3 regions of the Shewanella sp. 5_MG-2023 genome follow, and region 3 is predicted to be linked to each of the others. Evidence: predicted binding sites of a transcription regulator. Region 3 holds the regulator's gene; each other region holds the start of a gene.
The links. The regulator sigma-54, encoded in region 3, starts transcription at its own class of promoters, with help from an activator protein. The targets are predictions, from matches to a motif close to GTTGGCACGNNNNTNGNNT.
Positions count from the first base shown of each region.

Region 1 (5,730 bases), on a different contig from region 3:
TCCGAGAGTCTGCTGGCTTCCGTCATTAAAATGAATGGTACGACTGATGACTTTACCTTCAAAATAAACATTGGCTTGCTTGGCTACGTTAACGTGATTAATGACGGTCATATTATTCTCTGTTGATTAATTATTGAGAGAAAATATATAGTCGATTTAAGTGAGTTAAAAGTGAAATTAAGTCATGTGCTGTTTTGCGGCTAAGTATATTTAGCCAATAAAAAACCCGCCATAAGCGGGTTTTTTGGTTCTCAAAATTTGAAATCGTTAACTAATCAAAACGATTACTTAGCGCTACGGTTATGACGCTTACGCTCGTTTTCAGTTAAGTAACGCTTACGAACACGGATGTTCTCAGGAGTTACTTCTACTAATTCGTCATCATCGATGAACTCAAGCGCTTGCTCAAGGGTCATTTCGATATGCGGAGTTAACACTTGTGCTTCATCAGTACCTGATGCACGCATGTTTGTAAGTTGCTTACCTTTCAAACAGTTAACTGTTAAATCGTTTGCACGAGCGTGTAAACCAACAACTTGACCTTCATATACTTCAGCAGCATGGCCGATGAATAGACGACCACGTTCTTGTAAACCGAACAATGCGAAAGTCAGTGCTTTACCAGTAGCGTTTGAAATCAATACACCACGAGCACGTTGACCAATGTCACCGCCTTTCACTGGACCGTAATGGTCGAATGAATGGTAGATAAGACCAGTACCAGAAGTCGCTGTCATGAATTCAGTTTGGAAACCGATTAAGCCACGGCTAGGAATGATAAAGTCGATACGTACACGACCTTTACCGTCTAGCTGCATGTCTTTCATGTCACCTTTACGTGTACCTAATTTTTCAATTACAGCACCTTGATGTTCTTCTTCAACATCAACGGTTAAGGTTTCAAATGGCTCGCACATTTCACCGTCAATTTCTTTAACGATTACTTCTGGACGTGATACCGCTAGCTCGTAACCTTCACGACGCATGTTTTCAATTAGGATACCTAAGTGTAATTCACCACGGCCTGAAACACGGAAACGATCTGGAGATTCAGTTTCTTCAACACGTAATGCAACGTTATGAATTAGCTCTTGCTCTAAACGCTCAAGGATATTACGTGAAGTAACATACTTACCTTCTTTACCAGCAAACGGAGAAGTGTTTACTTGGAAAGTCATGGTTAGCGTTGGTTCGTCAACAGAAAGAGCAGGCAAGGCTTCAACAGCGCCTGGAGCACAAATAGTGTCAGAAATTTTTAGCTCACCAAGACCGGTAATTGCAACGATGTCGCCAGCGTTAGCTTCAGCAACTTCGTGACGGTCAAGACCCATGTAACCTAATACTTGGCCAACTTTACCGTTACGTGTCTTACCGTCTGCACCAACAATAGTTACTTGTTGGTTAGGCTTAACGCTACCACGTTTAACACGACCAATACCGATAACACCTACGTATGAGTTGTAATCGATTTGAGAAATTTGCATTTGACATTCACCTTCAGCATCAGCATCAGGGAAAGAAACCTTTTCAACAATTGCTTGGAATAAAGGTGTCATGTCTTCGCTAGTTTCGTCTGGATCAAGGGTCGCGAAACCATTTAATGCAGAAGCATAAACGATAGGGAAATCTAACTGTTCGTCAGTTGCACCTAAGTTGTCGAATAAATCGAATACTTGGTCAATAACCCAATCAGGACGAGCGCCTGGACGGTCAATCTTGTTGATTACAACAATTGGCTTAAGGCCTTGAGCAAACGCTTTTTTAGTTACGAAGCGAGTTTGTGGCATTGGGCCATCAACTGCATCAACTAAAAGTAATACTGAATCTACCATAGATAGAACACGTTCAACTTCACCACCGAAATCGGCGTGACCAGGAGTGTCTACGATATTAATACGGTAGTCGTTCCATTTGATGGCGGTATTTTTAGCCAAAATGGTGATACCACGTTCTTTTTCAAGATCGTTAGAATCCATTACACGTTCTGCGGCTTCGCCTCGACTTTCAAGGGTGCCTGACTGTGCCAAAAGCTTGTCTACCAAGGTCGTTTTGCCATGGTCGACGTGAGCAATAATGGCGATGTTACGTAAATTCTCTAACACGGATAAAACCTCTATACCATCAAACAAATAAATAGGAGTTTATAGCGGCATTAAGTTTAGCCACCATAAAAAAGCGTGCCATTCTACTCCACGAGACGCTTTGCGGATAGGATTATTTTTGTACACTTTGTGATTAGCTAAAAAATAACCATCAATTTTGGCATTTATAGCATCATATAATAGTAACGATTCAGAAATGTGACAAACAATCAGCGCAGTGTTTTTAGCCGCGCACCAAAATAGAATTTGAACCATAATAGTGCGTGCGCTTGCACTAAAATGATGCAAAATTGTGTTTTCGATAATTGGCTATTAAGTCAAATATATAAAAATCATATACTTATTCAGTTGGCATGGTAATAGCTTTAAGATTGTCAATTATGTGATATTTCGACACATACGCGTCTTTAATGTCGTAGTATAGTGGTGAACTTGAATTATAAAAGGGAATACCCTTACTCTACCGGAGGCTTAAGAATGTCAGCTGAATCTGTTTTAACGCAACTTAAAGAATTGGAAGTTAAGTTTGTTGATTTACGCTTTACCGATACCAGAGGTAAAGAACAACACGTTTCTATCCCATCTCATCAGGTTGATGAAGATTTTTTTGAAGACGGCAAAATGTTCGATGGTTCGTCTATTACGGGTTGGAAAGGCATTAACGAATCTGACATGGTACTTATGCCAGATGCGAGCACGTTTGTTCTTGACCCTTTCACAGAAGAAACAACTGCACTAATCCGTTGTGACATCTTAGAGCCAGGCACAATGACAGGTTACAACCGTGACCCACGTTCTATTGCTAAAAAAGCTGAAGAATACTTAACGTCTACTGGTATTGCTGACACAGTATTAATTGGTCCAGAGCCAGAGTTCTTCTTATTTGACGATGTTAAGTTTGGTGCTGACATGTCAGGTTGTTTTGCTAAAGTTGATGCAAAAGAAGCGGCATGGAACTCAGGTACTAGCTATGAAGATGGTAACACTGGTCACCGTCCATTCGTTAAAGGTGGTTACTTCCCAGTAGCACCAGTTGATTCATCACAAGACTTACGTAGTGCTATGTGTTTAGTACTTGAAGAAATGGGTCAAGTTGTTGAAGCGCATCACCATGAAGTTGCTACAGCCGGTCAAAACGAAATCGCGACACGCTTTAACACGCTAACTGCTAAAGCTGATGAAGTTCAGATCCTTAAGTATGTTGTGCATAACATGGCACACGCATACGGTAAAACAGCGACATTTATGCCTAAGCCAGTAATGGGCGATAACGGTAGTGGTATGCACGTTCACCAATCTTTAGCTAAAGATGGCGTTAACTTATTCGCAGGCGACAAGTACGCTGGTTTAAGTGAAACTGCTCTTTACTACATTGGTGGTATCATCAAGCATGCTAAAGCGTTGAATGCATTTACTAACCCAAGCACAAACTCTTACAAGCGTCTTGTGCCACATTTCGAAGCGCCTGTCATGCTTGCATACTCTGCACGTAACCGTAGTGCTTCTATCCGTATCCCAGTGGTACCAAGCCCTAAAGGTCGTCGTATTGAAACACGTTTCCCTGATCCACATGCAAACCCATATTTAGGTTTTGCTGCGCTATTAATGGCAGGTCTAGACGGTATCCAAAACAAGATTCACCCAGGTGAAGCTATGGATAAAGATTTATACGACTTACCAGCAGAAGAAGCGGCTGAGATCCCACAAGTTGCGACTTCACTAGAAGATGCACTTGCAAGCTTAGATGCGGACCGTGAGTTCTTAGTTAAAGGTGAAGTATTCACTAATGACTTTATCGATTCATATATTGCTATCAAGCAAGGTGAAGCAGAGCGTGTTGCACGTACTACTCACCCAGTTGAATTTGAACTTTACTACTCACTATAAGACGTCTTTATAGACCGCTTTTATAGTAGTAAATAACAGTTAGTAAAAAGCCCTTACTGGTTTCCAGTAAGGGCTTTTTTGATCTTTGCATATTCATAAAACGGCAGGGTAGATGGATATTTAGAAAAGTGGCTGTTTTATTTTTCTACAATCTATTTTACAAATTCAATGTGTTTGTCGGTATATTAAATGAACAAATAGATGCTAACTTGTTAATCATGACCAAATTGGCAATAAATGGATTTTACTACATATACTTAAATACACGCTTTTAATTATTAGTCGCGCATGATTAATAGCAAATGATTGCAAAATAAGGACTCATGATGATAACCAATATCAAACGTCGCTGGCTGCAAGTGCTAACTGTATGGATAGCATTGTTGCTATTACCCTTTTCGGCAGTAGCAATTGAATGGCCGCAAGATGTTGAAACGAAACTCGGCACCTTAGTGGTTTATCAGCCGCAGCCAGAATCGTTAGATGGCAATATCTTGATGAGCCGCGCTGCGATGTCATTTGAAGTGGAAGGTCAAGACGACCCTGTATTTGGCGCTTTTTGGTTTAGCGCTAGAATCGATACTGATGACGATGTTGCTTTGGTGCGTAATATTGAAGTGACCGAAGTGCGCTGGCCATCATCCACTGCCGAAGACCAGCAAACGTTCACCGATACAGTCTCAGAAGCGCTAGCGACAACTAGCTTCGAAATTTCCATGGAGCGCTTATCAGCCAGCCTTGAAAATGCTGAGCAGGTAAAACGCAGCTTAGATAATATTAACAACGATGCGCCAGAAATCGTCTTCAGTAATAACTTGAGCGTGTTGCTGTCCTATGATGGTGAGCCACAATTTAGTGAAATTGAAAATAGTCCCTATGAGCGAGTGTTAAATACCCCTTTTGCCGTTGCCCGTAATACGCAAACGAACAAGCTGTATTTAAGCAGTGGTACCTTTTGGTATGTGGCAGATGATCCTATGGGGCCATGGCAAGTCACATTGTATCCTCCTGAAGATTTGGTCAGCATGGTGAATACCGAGGATGAAGCCGCTAAAAGCACCGTCAATGCGCCGCAGATTATTACCACTAATGAACCGACTGAGTTAGTGGCCACTGATGGCTCACCCAATTGGCAAAGCCTGATTGATGGTAAGTTACTTTATGTCACCAATACCGAAACCCCATGGGTAAGAGAGACCTCCTCTGGCGATATGTATGTGCTTTTATCTGGGCGTTGGTTTAAATCTAAAAAGCAGGCCGGACCTTGGCAGTTTGTTAGGGCTGACAAACTGCCTGAAAGCTTTAACGATATCCCTCCCGAATCTGATATTGGTGGCTTACGTGTCTCAGTTGCAGGCACTGATGAAGCCAATCAAGCAGTGCTAGATGCGCAAATCCCGCAAACTGCAGCGATTAAGCGTGATGAAGCCACACTGGAGGTTGAATACGATGGCGAGCCTAAATTTGAAGCGGTAACAGGAACATCAGTCTCCTATGCTGTTAATACCGCCACACAAGTATTGTTGATAAATCAAGCTTATTACGCTGTTGATAATGGGGTGTGGTTTACCTCAAAAACTGCCAAAGGCCCGTGGATTGTTGCTGATAATATTCCTGATGAAGAAATTGCCAAGATACCCGCAAGTTCGCCGGTTTATAACACCACTTACGTGCAGGTTTATGATTCAACCCCTGAAGTGGTTTACGTAGGTTATACGCCGGGTTATATGTGGTCATACCC
Region 1 is NZ_JAUORC010000014.1:36,717-42,446, forward strand. It holds gene Q4557_RS09900 (pyrimidine/purine nucleoside phosphorylase) at 1-111, opposite strand, end outside; gene typA (translational GTPase TypA) at 285-2,102, opposite strand; gene glnA (glutamate--ammonia ligase) at 2,580-3,989, shown strand; gene Q4557_RS09915 (carbohydrate-binding family V/XII) at 4,313-5,730, shown strand, end outside.
Region 1: glnA (glutamate--ammonia ligase) is a predicted target of sigma-54. The motif match lies at 2,450-2,468, and genes of this name have one in related genera.

Region 2 (5,730 bases), on a different contig from region 3:
TTGTCAATACTAGCAATAATCGAGTAGTGTCAGCGGTACAAACCTTTGTTAAAACCCACAGCCTGCCAGGCTATTTAACACCTGCCAATAAGGTGATTTCAAAAGACGGCATCTTGTATCGAAACGAGCATGCAGGTATGGCAAGCGTGACTATTTTAGGAGATAACCAATGAAGGCAATACTGTTTGCAGCCCTGACAGCAGCACTCACCTTGTCCGGGTGTGCGGTAAACGACAAGTATGTGCAATGGGAAACCGAGGCGCCTAAACAATTTCCTAAACTAACCGCTATTGGTTATGCGCCGTTAACAACGCAACCGGCAACAGAGCAATCTCACAAGGTGTTAATGGCGATGCAAGCGTCTAAAATTGCCGCTTATCGTGAACTGGCTGAGCAAGTGTATGGCCAGCAGATTGATGCCAGTAGCCAGGTCGATGATTGGTTGCTGAATAAGCAAACCGTTACCGCCAGTGTCTCGGGCATGATTAAAGGCGCTAAAGTGGTCAAAAGCTATCCGGCTGGTGATATGTATGTGACTGAGTTAGAACTGGATTTTTCACAGGTATGGAGCCTATATCAGCAGCAAAATAGGCCTAGAACGATTAAGCATGTGACTTACTTTTAGTTAAATTTAATTATTTAAATCCAGTCATTTAAATTAACTTAACTGAAGTACAAAAAAACCGCTCTTTGAGCGGTTTTTTGGTTTTTAAAACACAATCTAGCAACTCGCAGGGCAGTTAATTACCGCCTCGATTATGCTTTAAGGTTTTGCCCTAAAGAGGAAATCGTTGAAGTTCGGCCTTTGTCATTATAGGTCAGGCTTGATGCATTACGGCTCATTTGCAGCGCTTGAGAGAAGCGATTAAGGCTGGCTATATTAAGCTCAATTAAGCTGGCATTTTGACTATTGATGGCCTTGCACTCGTCTAGAATCGCTTTGGCTTCTTCGACTTTAACAATGAGTTCTGGCTCAGCGTTTAATAATGCTTTTTCTGGGTGAGAGGCTAACTTTTCATCATTAAGTTTGAGGTTGTTTAGGCAGTCAACCTTGTCTTTTGCCAGTGACAGTAGTTTATCTGCGTCACGTTCAGTAAGGGCTAATTTTTCTTCAGATACAAGTAATTTCAGCGACGACAAGGTGTCGTGCTGAAAAGATAACAGCTGTAGTAATTCAGTCATAAGTTACTCTTTATTAAAACCCACATTACCCGTTAAGTAATGTGTGGCCGATAATATCAAGAGTAACGATGAGGTTACTCTTGGTCGAAATTTAATCCGTCAAGATCAGCTTCAAAGCTAGCAATGTTAGCAGCTAACTTTTCAGGATCGACTTTGTAGCGACCTTCTGAAATTGCTAATTTAATTGCATCAACTTTGCTTTGGTCAACTTCTGGTAAAGATGCCATATTACTCTGCACTCCCTGCAGCTGCTGCGCTTGTGCAGTAATACTGACCGAATCCGTTTTTACTGGGGCAGCCGTGGTCTTAGCCGCTGAGTCAGCTGTTTGCGTTGTTGCTCCTGCGTCGCGATTGGTGCGCAACTGAGCATGAGAAGCTGTTTTTAGATGGTTAATATCAATTGCCATGTGAGGCTCCAGCGTAATGTTAGGGTTTTCCAAACAGGTTATCGGCCTTGTCAGAAAAAACTTTAGAATATTTTACATTCTAACTTCAACTTCGCCAACGCCTGTGACAATGACATCTAATCGCCTGTTAGAATTGCTATTTCTGACTCTAATAGCATCGCCAATATTACCATCTCTTAGTGCTTCTCCGGCAGTTTTTATTTCAAATGCGTTTGTTTTAGCATAAATAGATACCGAATCTCCTTTGCAAACAAAGCATAAATTATTGTTTAGCAAAGGCGCTTTAGCTGACACACGCCTTTTTGAGCGGGTACCGAGTAATTGTGAGATCTCAGAAAAAAACTGCCCGCGGATACTGTGTTGGTCAACATAGTTAATTGCCACATTATCTGCTGTGATTAACTCACCTTTTTCAATAATTCCCAATGCTGTCACCACTGGATACATAACCTCAACTTTAACCGAGATAAACATTTGCCATGGGTAGTCATAGTCAGGGCTGATACAGCTAATTTTGACTGTGTTGGTGCGGCTAATTTCGCGGTCACTGGCCATTTCAACACTAATGGGTGGCAAACATCTTGGCGGTGTTAATCGGCCATCAAGATTTTGCGGGCTAATGTTGATCACCGCATTGGGCTTTTTAGCAATTTTTTTTGCTACTACCTCTTTAGCTAATTCAGTAATGGTCGATAGAGAGTAAGTTATGGTGGCATCTTCACTGGCGTTAACCGGTAAAGATAAAAAAATAATGATCAATAGTAGAATGTTTTTCTTCATAATATTCTAACTAGCTTGATTGGCCAGGTTACCTCTAAACTTCAATTTTAATTAGCAATGATAAGGCTAAACATTCTCAATGTTATCTTTGTCAGAAGTTTGACTTTTTTCATTGAAATCGTCGCTTAAATGCGATGTGACCACAATCAAGCAAAAACTATGCCTATAGCTAAATTTAAGCGCTAAACCAGCAAATTGGCATAAATTACTGTGTTACAATTTGCGAAAATGGTTTTACTGTCGCTTTAAAACACTGGTTAACAGTGAACTCTAATAATAAATCCCACTAGGGAAAGTATTCATAAAACAAGGCAGGGTTATGTCGAGCATTCTTGATTCAGTTAATAAACGTACCCAACTGGTAGGCCAAAATAGACTGGAGTTACTGCTTTTTAAACTTAATGGTCGCCAACGTTTCGGTATCAACGTTTTTAAAGTAAAAGAAGTATTACAGTGTCCGCCACTGACAAAGTTACCCCGTTTAAGCCCAATGATTAAAGGCATTGCTCACATTCGGGGCTCGACTATTTCAGTGATTGATTTAAGTGCGGCAACCGGTGGCCGTCCGTTGGCATCGACTGAAAATTGCTTCATCATTATTGCTGAGTATAACCGCAGTATTCAGGGCTTTTTGGTTAGCTCAGTAGAGCGCATTATTAATATGAATTGGGAATCAATTATGCCACCGCCACAAGGGGCTGGGCGCAACTCTTATTTAACTGCAGTAACCGAAATCGAAGGTGAATTGGTTGAGATTTTAGATGTTGAAAAAATTCTTGATGAAATATCACCAGTAAAAACGGAATTAAGCCAAGCTGCCAGTGATGCTATTACCATTGATAAAGAGCAGCATTACCATATTATGGTGATTGATGACTCTGCAGTTGCTCGTAAGCAAATTATCCGTTCATTATCGTCATTGAACCTGCAAATTGACACCGCTATTGATGGTAAAGATGCCTTAGAGAAATTAAAAGCGATTGCCACTGAGATGGATAATGTTGCCGATGAAATTCCACTGATTATTTCAGACATTGAAATGCCAGAAATGGATGGCTATACCTTAACGGCGGAAATTCGCGACGATCCAAAACTTAAAGATATTAAAGTGGTGCTGCATACTTCATTAAGTGGCGTGTTTAATCAGGCCATGGTTGAAAAGGTCGGCGCAAACGACTTTATCGCTAAGTTTAATCCCGATGAGTTAGCGTCAGCGGTCAACAAACATCTCATTTTATAATAATTCAATCTACAACCTAGGGCTGATGATTCACCATAGATTGTAGATTTCACGTTTGTTACCAAGCGCTCGGTAACCAAACAAAGCGGCGGCTTTAGATTGCAAACAATGTAAAGCGCCTCTTTAAAATAGGATGTAAAAGTGCCGAACAAATCACTTGCTGAAGCAGAATATAATCAGTTTAAGCTTTTTTTAGAGCAACACAGTGGCATTGTATTAGGTGACAACAAGCAATATTTAGTAAAAAGTCGCTTAGCGCCTTTAATGGGCAAGCATGATTTGCCCTCATTATCGGAAGTGGTTAAGCGCTCAATGAAGCCAATGGAGCGGCATTTACGGGCGGAAGTGATTGACGCGATGACCACAAATGAAACTCTGTGGTTTAGAGACAAATACCCGTTTGAATTACTTCATGATGCTTTATTACCTGAATATAGCCGCTTAGGTCGGCCGTTAAAAATATGGTCAGCCGCTTGCTCGTCAGGGCAGGAGCCCTATTCATTGGCAATGACTATTTTAGAGTATCAGCAGCGTAAGCCGGGGGCATTGCCTGGTAGCGCGACGATCCAAGCCACCGATTTATCACCTTCAATGCTAGCACGTTGTAAAAAGGCCGAATATGACAGCTTAGCCTTAGCCCGTGGGCTATCAGATGAGCGAAAGCGACAATTTTTTGATCCAATGCCGTCAGGTCATATGAAAGTGAAAGATAATGTTCAGCGGTTAGTGAATTTTAGAAGTCATAACCTGCTTGAAAGTTATAGCTTATTGGGTAAGTTCGATATTATCTTTTGTCGTAATGTGTTGATTTATTTTTCTCCAGAGGCAAAAGCTAAAATTTTGCGGCAATTTGCTGCCGCCCTTAATCCCAATGGGATTTTATTTTTAGGGGCGTCAGAATCTATCTCAGGTTTAAGTGATGAATTTACGATGGTGCGTTGTAACCCAGGGATTTACTATCAAAAGAAAAATATATTGTAAGTTTATGAATTAATATGTTTTTAGTTAATAAAATGCCGACTTACGTCGGCATTTTTCATTTTTATCCTTTCTCATCTTAAAACCGCAATATTTTGGCATAAGGTTTGCTTTGTTAGTGACAGTTAGCTGATGGAGGCAATTTTATGGCGATTAATTTTGAAAATGGTTTAGGGGTACATCAATACTCGTTGGGCATACGTGCTCAAAGGGCTGAAGTGCTATCTAGTAATATCGCCAATGCCAATACCCCGGGTTACAAAGCCCGTGATGTAGACTTTGCCTCTGCCATGAATAGCGCCCGCTCTCATCAGCAAGGGCTGCAAATGAGTCAAACAACTGACAAGCACTTTGACCTTAAAGCGTTAAGCCAAGAGCATGTGCAGTTTCGGGTGCCAAATCAGCCAGACACAGGTGACGGTAATACGGTGGATATGCAAGAAGAGCAATCTGCATTTATGCAAAACTCTTTGGAATATCAAATGTCACTGGGCTTTCTTGAAAGTAAGTTTTCTGGCATGCGTAAAGCCATTAGAGGTGATTAATTATGAGTCTTTTTAATATTTTTAATGTGTCAGGCTCGGGTATGTCTGCGCAATCGGTGCGCTTAAATACCACCGCCAGTAATATTGCTAATGCCAACACAGTATCAAGCAGTGTCGGTGAGACCTATAGAGCTCGTCATCCTATTTTTGAGGCTGAAATGGCCAAAGCCAGTCATCAGCAAAATAGTTCTCATAGTGTCAGTGTTAAAGGCGTTGTAGAAAGCGATAAACCGTTATTAAAAGAATTCTCACCTAATCATCCAATGGCTGATAACGATGGGTTTATTTATAAACCCAATGTCAATGTGATGGAAGAAATGGCCGATATGATTTCTGCTTCTCGGTCATATCAAATGAATGTTCAAGTGGCTGATGCCGCCAAATCAATGTTGCAGCAAACGCTTCGTATGGGTAAGTAATATGAATTTAGTTGGAGGTAAACAATGAGCCTCGTTAATCCTTACAGTAGTCAGTCATTACCGCAGTTGCAGACGTCTACCACGGCTTCCACCGTCTCCACTAATTCAGTGGCGACAAACTCACAAACTACACAGGTATCAGACAGTAGCTTTTTAGATAGCCTAACTGCTGCGCAATC
Region 2 is NZ_JAUORC010000035.1:31,150-36,879, forward strand. It holds gene Q4557_RS17675 (FlgO family outer membrane protein) at 1-173, shown strand, start outside; gene Q4557_RS17680 (LPP20 family lipoprotein) at 170-625, shown strand; gene Q4557_RS17685 (flagella synthesis protein FlgN) at 757-1,182, opposite strand; gene flgM (flagellar biosynthesis anti-sigma factor FlgM) at 1,257-1,589, opposite strand; gene flgA (flagellar basal body P-ring formation chaperone FlgA) at 1,662-2,369, opposite strand; gene Q4557_RS17700 (chemotaxis protein CheV) at 2,689-3,609, shown strand; gene Q4557_RS17705 (protein-glutamate O-methyltransferase CheR) at 3,751-4,590, shown strand; gene flgB (flagellar basal body rod protein FlgB) at 4,734-5,132, shown strand; gene flgC (flagellar basal body rod protein FlgC) at 5,135-5,551, shown strand; gene flgD (flagellar hook assembly protein FlgD) at 5,576-5,730, shown strand, end outside.
Region 2: flgA (flagellar basal body P-ring formation chaperone FlgA) is a predicted target of sigma-54. The motif match lies at 2,518-2,536, and genes of this name have one in related genera.

Region 3 (5,730 bases):
GATGTCAGCCTGACGGTAAAAACCGGCCAAATTGTTGGCTTACTTGGCCCTAATGGCGCGGGTAAAACCACCACCTTTTATATGGTCGTAGGCCTAGTCAAAAGTGATAAGGGCCGCATTCTGATCGATGAAGATGATTTAACCGCAGATCCAATGCATTTGCGCGCCCGAAAAGGCATTGGCTACTTACCTCAAGAAGCCAGTATTTTTCGTAAGCTCACAGTACACGATAATATAATGGCAGTGCTTCAAACTCGCAAAAGCTTATCAAATGAGCAGCGCATTGAAGAACTGGAACATTTATTAGAAGAATTTAACATAACTCATATCCGTGATAGCCAAGGTATGGCGTTATCGGGAGGCGAGCGTCGCCGAGTTGAAATTGCACGCGCATTAGCGGCAAATCCTAAGTTTATTTTATTAGATGAACCTTTTGCAGGGGTAGATCCTATCTCAGTAATCGACATCAAGAAAATTATTCAACAACTTAAAAGCCGTGGTTTAGGGGTGCTAATTACCGACCATAATGTCCGTGAAACACTTGATGTGTGTGAGCGAGCATATATTGTGAGTCACGGAAACTTGATTGCTGAAGGAACACCTGCTGAGATCTTAGTCAATCAGCAAGTTAGGTCGGTATACTTAGGTGAACAATTCAAGCTATAGTTAGCACTATTCAGTTTTTAGTATGGCATTCGCGGCCAACAACAAACCTTAATCTAGTCTATTTTTCTAGGATCATAAACTAGCGCCCACACTGTTCGTCGCGATGATGTAATTCAATTAGGGACAAGCGGTACATGAAAGCCTCACTCCAACTCAAAATGGGTCAACACTTAACCATGACCCCACAGTTGCAACAAGCGATTCGCTTATTGCAACTTTCCTCATTGGAGCTACAGCAAGAAATTCAACAAGCACTTGATTCAAACCCGCTATTAGAGCTTGAAGACGAATTCACTAAAGCCAAAGAGCCCGTAAAAGAAAACGCCCTGCAAACTGACACCGATTTTAGTGATAATAGCCAAGTCACCATAGAAAAAGACACCTCAACGGTTGATACCACTGAATCGCTCACTAAAGATTCTATGCCTGAAGAACTCCCTATGGATACCACATGGGATGAGGTGTATACCGCCTCGCCGACTTCTGGCTCTGGCGCAGTATCGAGCGGTAATGATATGCCGTTTCAAGGCGAAACCAGTGAAGGCTTGTATGAGCATCTTGAATGGCAAAAAAACCTCACTCCCTTTTCTGAAAATGACTTAGTGATTGCAACCGCCATTATTGATGCCATTGATGAGCGCGGTTACCTCACCCAGAGCGTTGAAGACATTTTGCAATCCTTAGGCACTGACGATATCGAACTCGATGAAGTTGAAGCTGTACTTAAACGGGTACAACACTTCGATCCCGTCGGCATTGCAGCGCGAGATTTAAGTGAGTGTCTATTAATTCAATTAGGCCAATACCCTAATGAAATTCCTTGCATAGATAATGTTAAGTTACTGATTAAAGATCATCTTGATTTAATCGCCGGTCGTGACTTTAGGTTACTGATGCGTAAAACCAAGCTTAAAGAAGATGATTTACGTGAAGCCATTGAATTTATTCAAACGCTCAATCCACGTCCAGGCTTGCAAATTACCCCCATTAAAGATGAGTACGTCATTCCTGATGTTACTGTACTTAAAAAGAATGGTCGCTGGGTGGTCGAGCTAAATCCCGATAACATGCCTAAAATTGGCGTTAATCAGCAATATGCAGCTATGGCCAAAGGCGGTTCAAGCCAAGCTGACAGCCAATTTATTCGTGGTCATTTACAAGAAGCCAAATGGTTTATCAAAAGCATCGATAGCCGTAATGAAACCTTACTAAAAGTGGCTAACTGTATCGTACAATTTCAGCAAGGTTTCTTTGAGTTCGGTGAAGAAGCCATGAAGCCGATGGTGCTCAATGATATTGCTGAAGCGGTTGAAATGCACGAGTCGACCATTTCACGGGTCACGACCCAAAAATACATGCATACCCCCCGTGGACTTTTTGAACTAAAATATTTTTTCTCAAGCCATGTAAGTACCGATGATGGTGGAGAATGCTCTTCTACAGCAATTCGCGCATTTATTAAAAAGCTCGTAGCTGCAGAAAACCCGAAAAAGCCTCTTAGTGATAGTAAAATGGCGACACTATTGGCTGAACAAGGGATTAACGTTGCTCGACGTACGATAGCCAAATATCGAGAGGCAATGCTCATCCCTCCCTCAAACCAACGCAAAAGCTTATAACTTTTGTTATTGGAGGATGACCTATGCAAATTAACCTGACTGGAAACCATATTGAAATAACTCAATCTTTACGGGAATACGTGCAAACAAAATTTTCAAAGCTTGAACGACACTTCGAACAGATCAATAATGTTCACGTTGTGCTCGATGTTCAAAAGCTACAACAGATTGCCGAAGCCAAACTGCACCTAAAAGGCGGTGAAGTGTTTGCTGTATCGCGTAACGCTGATATGTATGTGGCAATAGACGCCCTGATAGATAAGCTAGACCGTCAGGTAATTAAACATAAAGAGAAACTCACTAAGCATTAACGATGGAACTTCGTACCATCCTGCAGCCGGCGTGCACTACCTGTGCCACTCCGGGCAGTAAGAAAAAGGTACTGGAATTAATCAGCAATTTAATGGCTGCCCAGTACCCAACCCTTTCTTCACAGGCTATTTTTGAAAGTCTAATAGCGCGTGAAAAAATGGGCAGTACAGGTATAGGAAATGGCATAGCAATTCCACATGGGCGCTTAGATAATATCGAAGAACCCATTGCTATTTTAATCAAATGCGAAGAGCCAATCGCCTTTGATGCCATAGACAAGCAACCTGTAGATATTTTATTTGCGCTTCTTGTACCTGCAGATCAGTGCCAGCAACACCTAAGCACATTATCTAGCATGGCAGAGAAACTCAGTGATAAATTGATACTTAAACGACTTCGAAAGAGTCATGACGCTACAGAACTTTATCAGGTTATTACTGCATGAAACTTGTCATCGTATCGGGACGTTCAGGTTCAGGAAAATCAGTCGCACTGAGAGTGCTTGAAGATTTAGGTTATTACTGTGTTGATAACCTGCCACTGCCACTGATTGGCAGCCTGCTTGAACAGCTTAAAGATAGTAACGAGCTTGTCGCCATTAGCGTCGATGTGCGTAATATCGAAGAGCAAGGCAAAGTACTCAAAGAGCAAATTGCTTTACTGTCTGACGATACCAGCATTACCAGTTTCTTTTTAAACGCCAACGATAAAGTGTTACTGAAGCGTTTTAGTGAGACCCGCCGATTACACCCACTGTCTAAGAATCAAATTTCGTTACAAGAAGCCATTAAGCTTGAGGGGCGGTTACTCGAACCCATAGCCAAAATGGTTGATCACTATATCGACACCTCGCAAACTAATATCTACGAATTGAGCGATCATGTTCGGCAAATCTTGCTAGGCAGTGTTGATAAAGAATTAGTGGTACATTTTGAGTCATTTGGCTTTAAGCATGGCATGCCGGCTGAAGCAGACTTTATGTTTGATGTGCGCTTTTTACCGAATCCGCACTGGGAGCTTGAGTTAAGGCCCTACACAGGCCTAGATGCGCCCGTGCAAGAGTTCTTAGAGCGACAGCCTTTGGTGAATAAGTTTATCTGGCAAATTGAAAACCTTTTTGACACTTGGATGCCACATTTAGAGCGTAATAACCGCAGCTACCTGACCATTGCCATTGGTTGTACTGGCGGTCAGCACCGTTCGGTTTATATTGCCGATCAGCTCGCTAAACGTTTCAACAACTCTAAGCACAAAGTCAGCGCCCGCCATAGAGAGCTTGGCATTGAATAAGCTAACCACATCGCCAGCCAAAACGGTGGCCTATTCAAAGCAAATTACCATCAGTAACAAGCTAGGCTTGCATGCGCGAGCGGCGACTAAATTGGCAATTTTAGCTACCGAGTTTGACGCAACTATCACCCTTATCCAAGGTGAGAAACAAGCCAGTGCTGCCAGTGTATTGGGGTTATTAATGTTAGAAAGTGGCATTGGTAAAATCATTACTGTTGAAGCTCAAGGCCGTGATGCAGAAAAAGCCCTTGAGGCCGTATGCAAGTTAATCAACGATAAATTTGACGAAGAAAGCTAACCGCCTGCGCCCAGTAACATCTCCAAGGAAACACAGCGACTCACCTTTACCATTATTTTATTAGCTATACTCAACACACCACCAAGCAGTATTAGGTATTTATGAATTGCGCATCAAGCCATCAGATATTAGAAATTTCTTCATTCTTTTCGGTGAGTTAAGTTAACATTTCATCATCGTCTTTTCAGGAGTAGCCAATGGGTATTGAAGTCATCGACAGCGAACTGACCGAACAACGTCTTAATCAGCTTACACAAGCATTAGGTAGCGGTATGTTTGTTCATGTCAGAAATATGCTTCATGACATGGCCGCCTCCGATGTCGCATTAATTCTTGAATCATCACCGCCGAAAACTCGTCAAGTGTTATGGCAACTGATTGATCATGAGCAAGCGGGTGAAATCCTAGAAGAACTCGGTGAAGAGTTAAAAGATTCACTCATCAGCGCTATGACCCCAGAAAAAGTAGCCCAAGCCACCTCAGGGATGGATACCGATGACTTGGCTTACATCTTAAGAAGTTTGCCAGATGCTGTTTATAAAAAAGTACTGCAATCCATGAGCAGTCAAGACCGCCATCGCGTCGAACAAGCACTGTCATACCCTGATGACACCGCTGGCAGTATCATGAATACTGATACGGTCACTTTGCGTCCTGACGTTAATATTGATGTGGTATTACGCTATTTGCGCCAGCGCGGCAACCTACCCGATACCACAGATACCTTATATGTGGTTGATCGCAACGATCATGTGCTTGGTGGGGTGCGCCTTGCCGATCTACTCACTTGTGATCCTAATTCAACCATTCGCAGCATCATGGATCCTGAATTAGAAAGCATCCCTGTGGACATGCCTGATAATGAAGTGGCGCAATTATTTGAACGCCATGACTGGATTTCGGCCCCAGTGGTAGATGAAGCGCAAAAATTATTAGGCCGTATTACCATTGATGATGTGGTCGATGTTATTCGTGAAGACGCCGAACACTCAATGATGGGGATGGCGGGTATGGATGACGATGAAGATACCTTTGGCCCAGTAATGAAAAGCACCTTCAGACGCTCGCTATGGCTTACCATTAACTTGTTTGCCGCCTTACTTGCTGCATCAGTAAGTAATATGTTTGAAGGCACGTTAGAGCAATTTGCCACCATCGCGATTTTAATGACTATTGTCCCTAGTATGGGCGGTGTGGCAGGCAATCAAACCTTAGCTCTGGTTATTCGTGGTATCGCCTTGGGTCATATTGGTCAAAGTAACTCCCGTTGGCTTATAGGTAAAGAATTAGCCATTGGTTTTCTTAATGGCCTCATGTGGTCGGTACTGGTCTTCTTTGCAGTGTGGCTATGGAAAGGTGATATGGCACTGGGCGGTCTCATTGGCGGCGCGATGCTCATTAACATGACCGTTGCCGGACTAGCGGGGGCCAGTATTCCGCTCATACTTAAAAAACTCAATATCGATCCGGCATTGGCTGGCGGTATGGTACTAACCACAGTCACCGATGTGATTGGCTTATTCGCCTTTTTAGGCTTAGCGACCA
Region 3 is NZ_JAUORC010000027.1:3,287-9,016, reverse strand. It holds gene lptB (LPS export ABC transporter ATP-binding protein) at 1-666, shown strand, start outside; gene Q4557_RS15605 (RNA polymerase factor sigma-54) at 801-2,285, shown strand; gene hpf (ribosome hibernation promoting factor) at 2,309-2,596, shown strand; gene ptsN (PTS IIA-like nitrogen regulatory protein PtsN) at 2,599-3,042, shown strand; gene rapZ (RNase adapter RapZ) at 3,039-3,887, shown strand; gene Q4557_RS15585 (HPr family phosphocarrier protein) at 3,913-4,185, shown strand; gene mgtE (magnesium transporter) at 4,383-5,730, shown strand, end outside.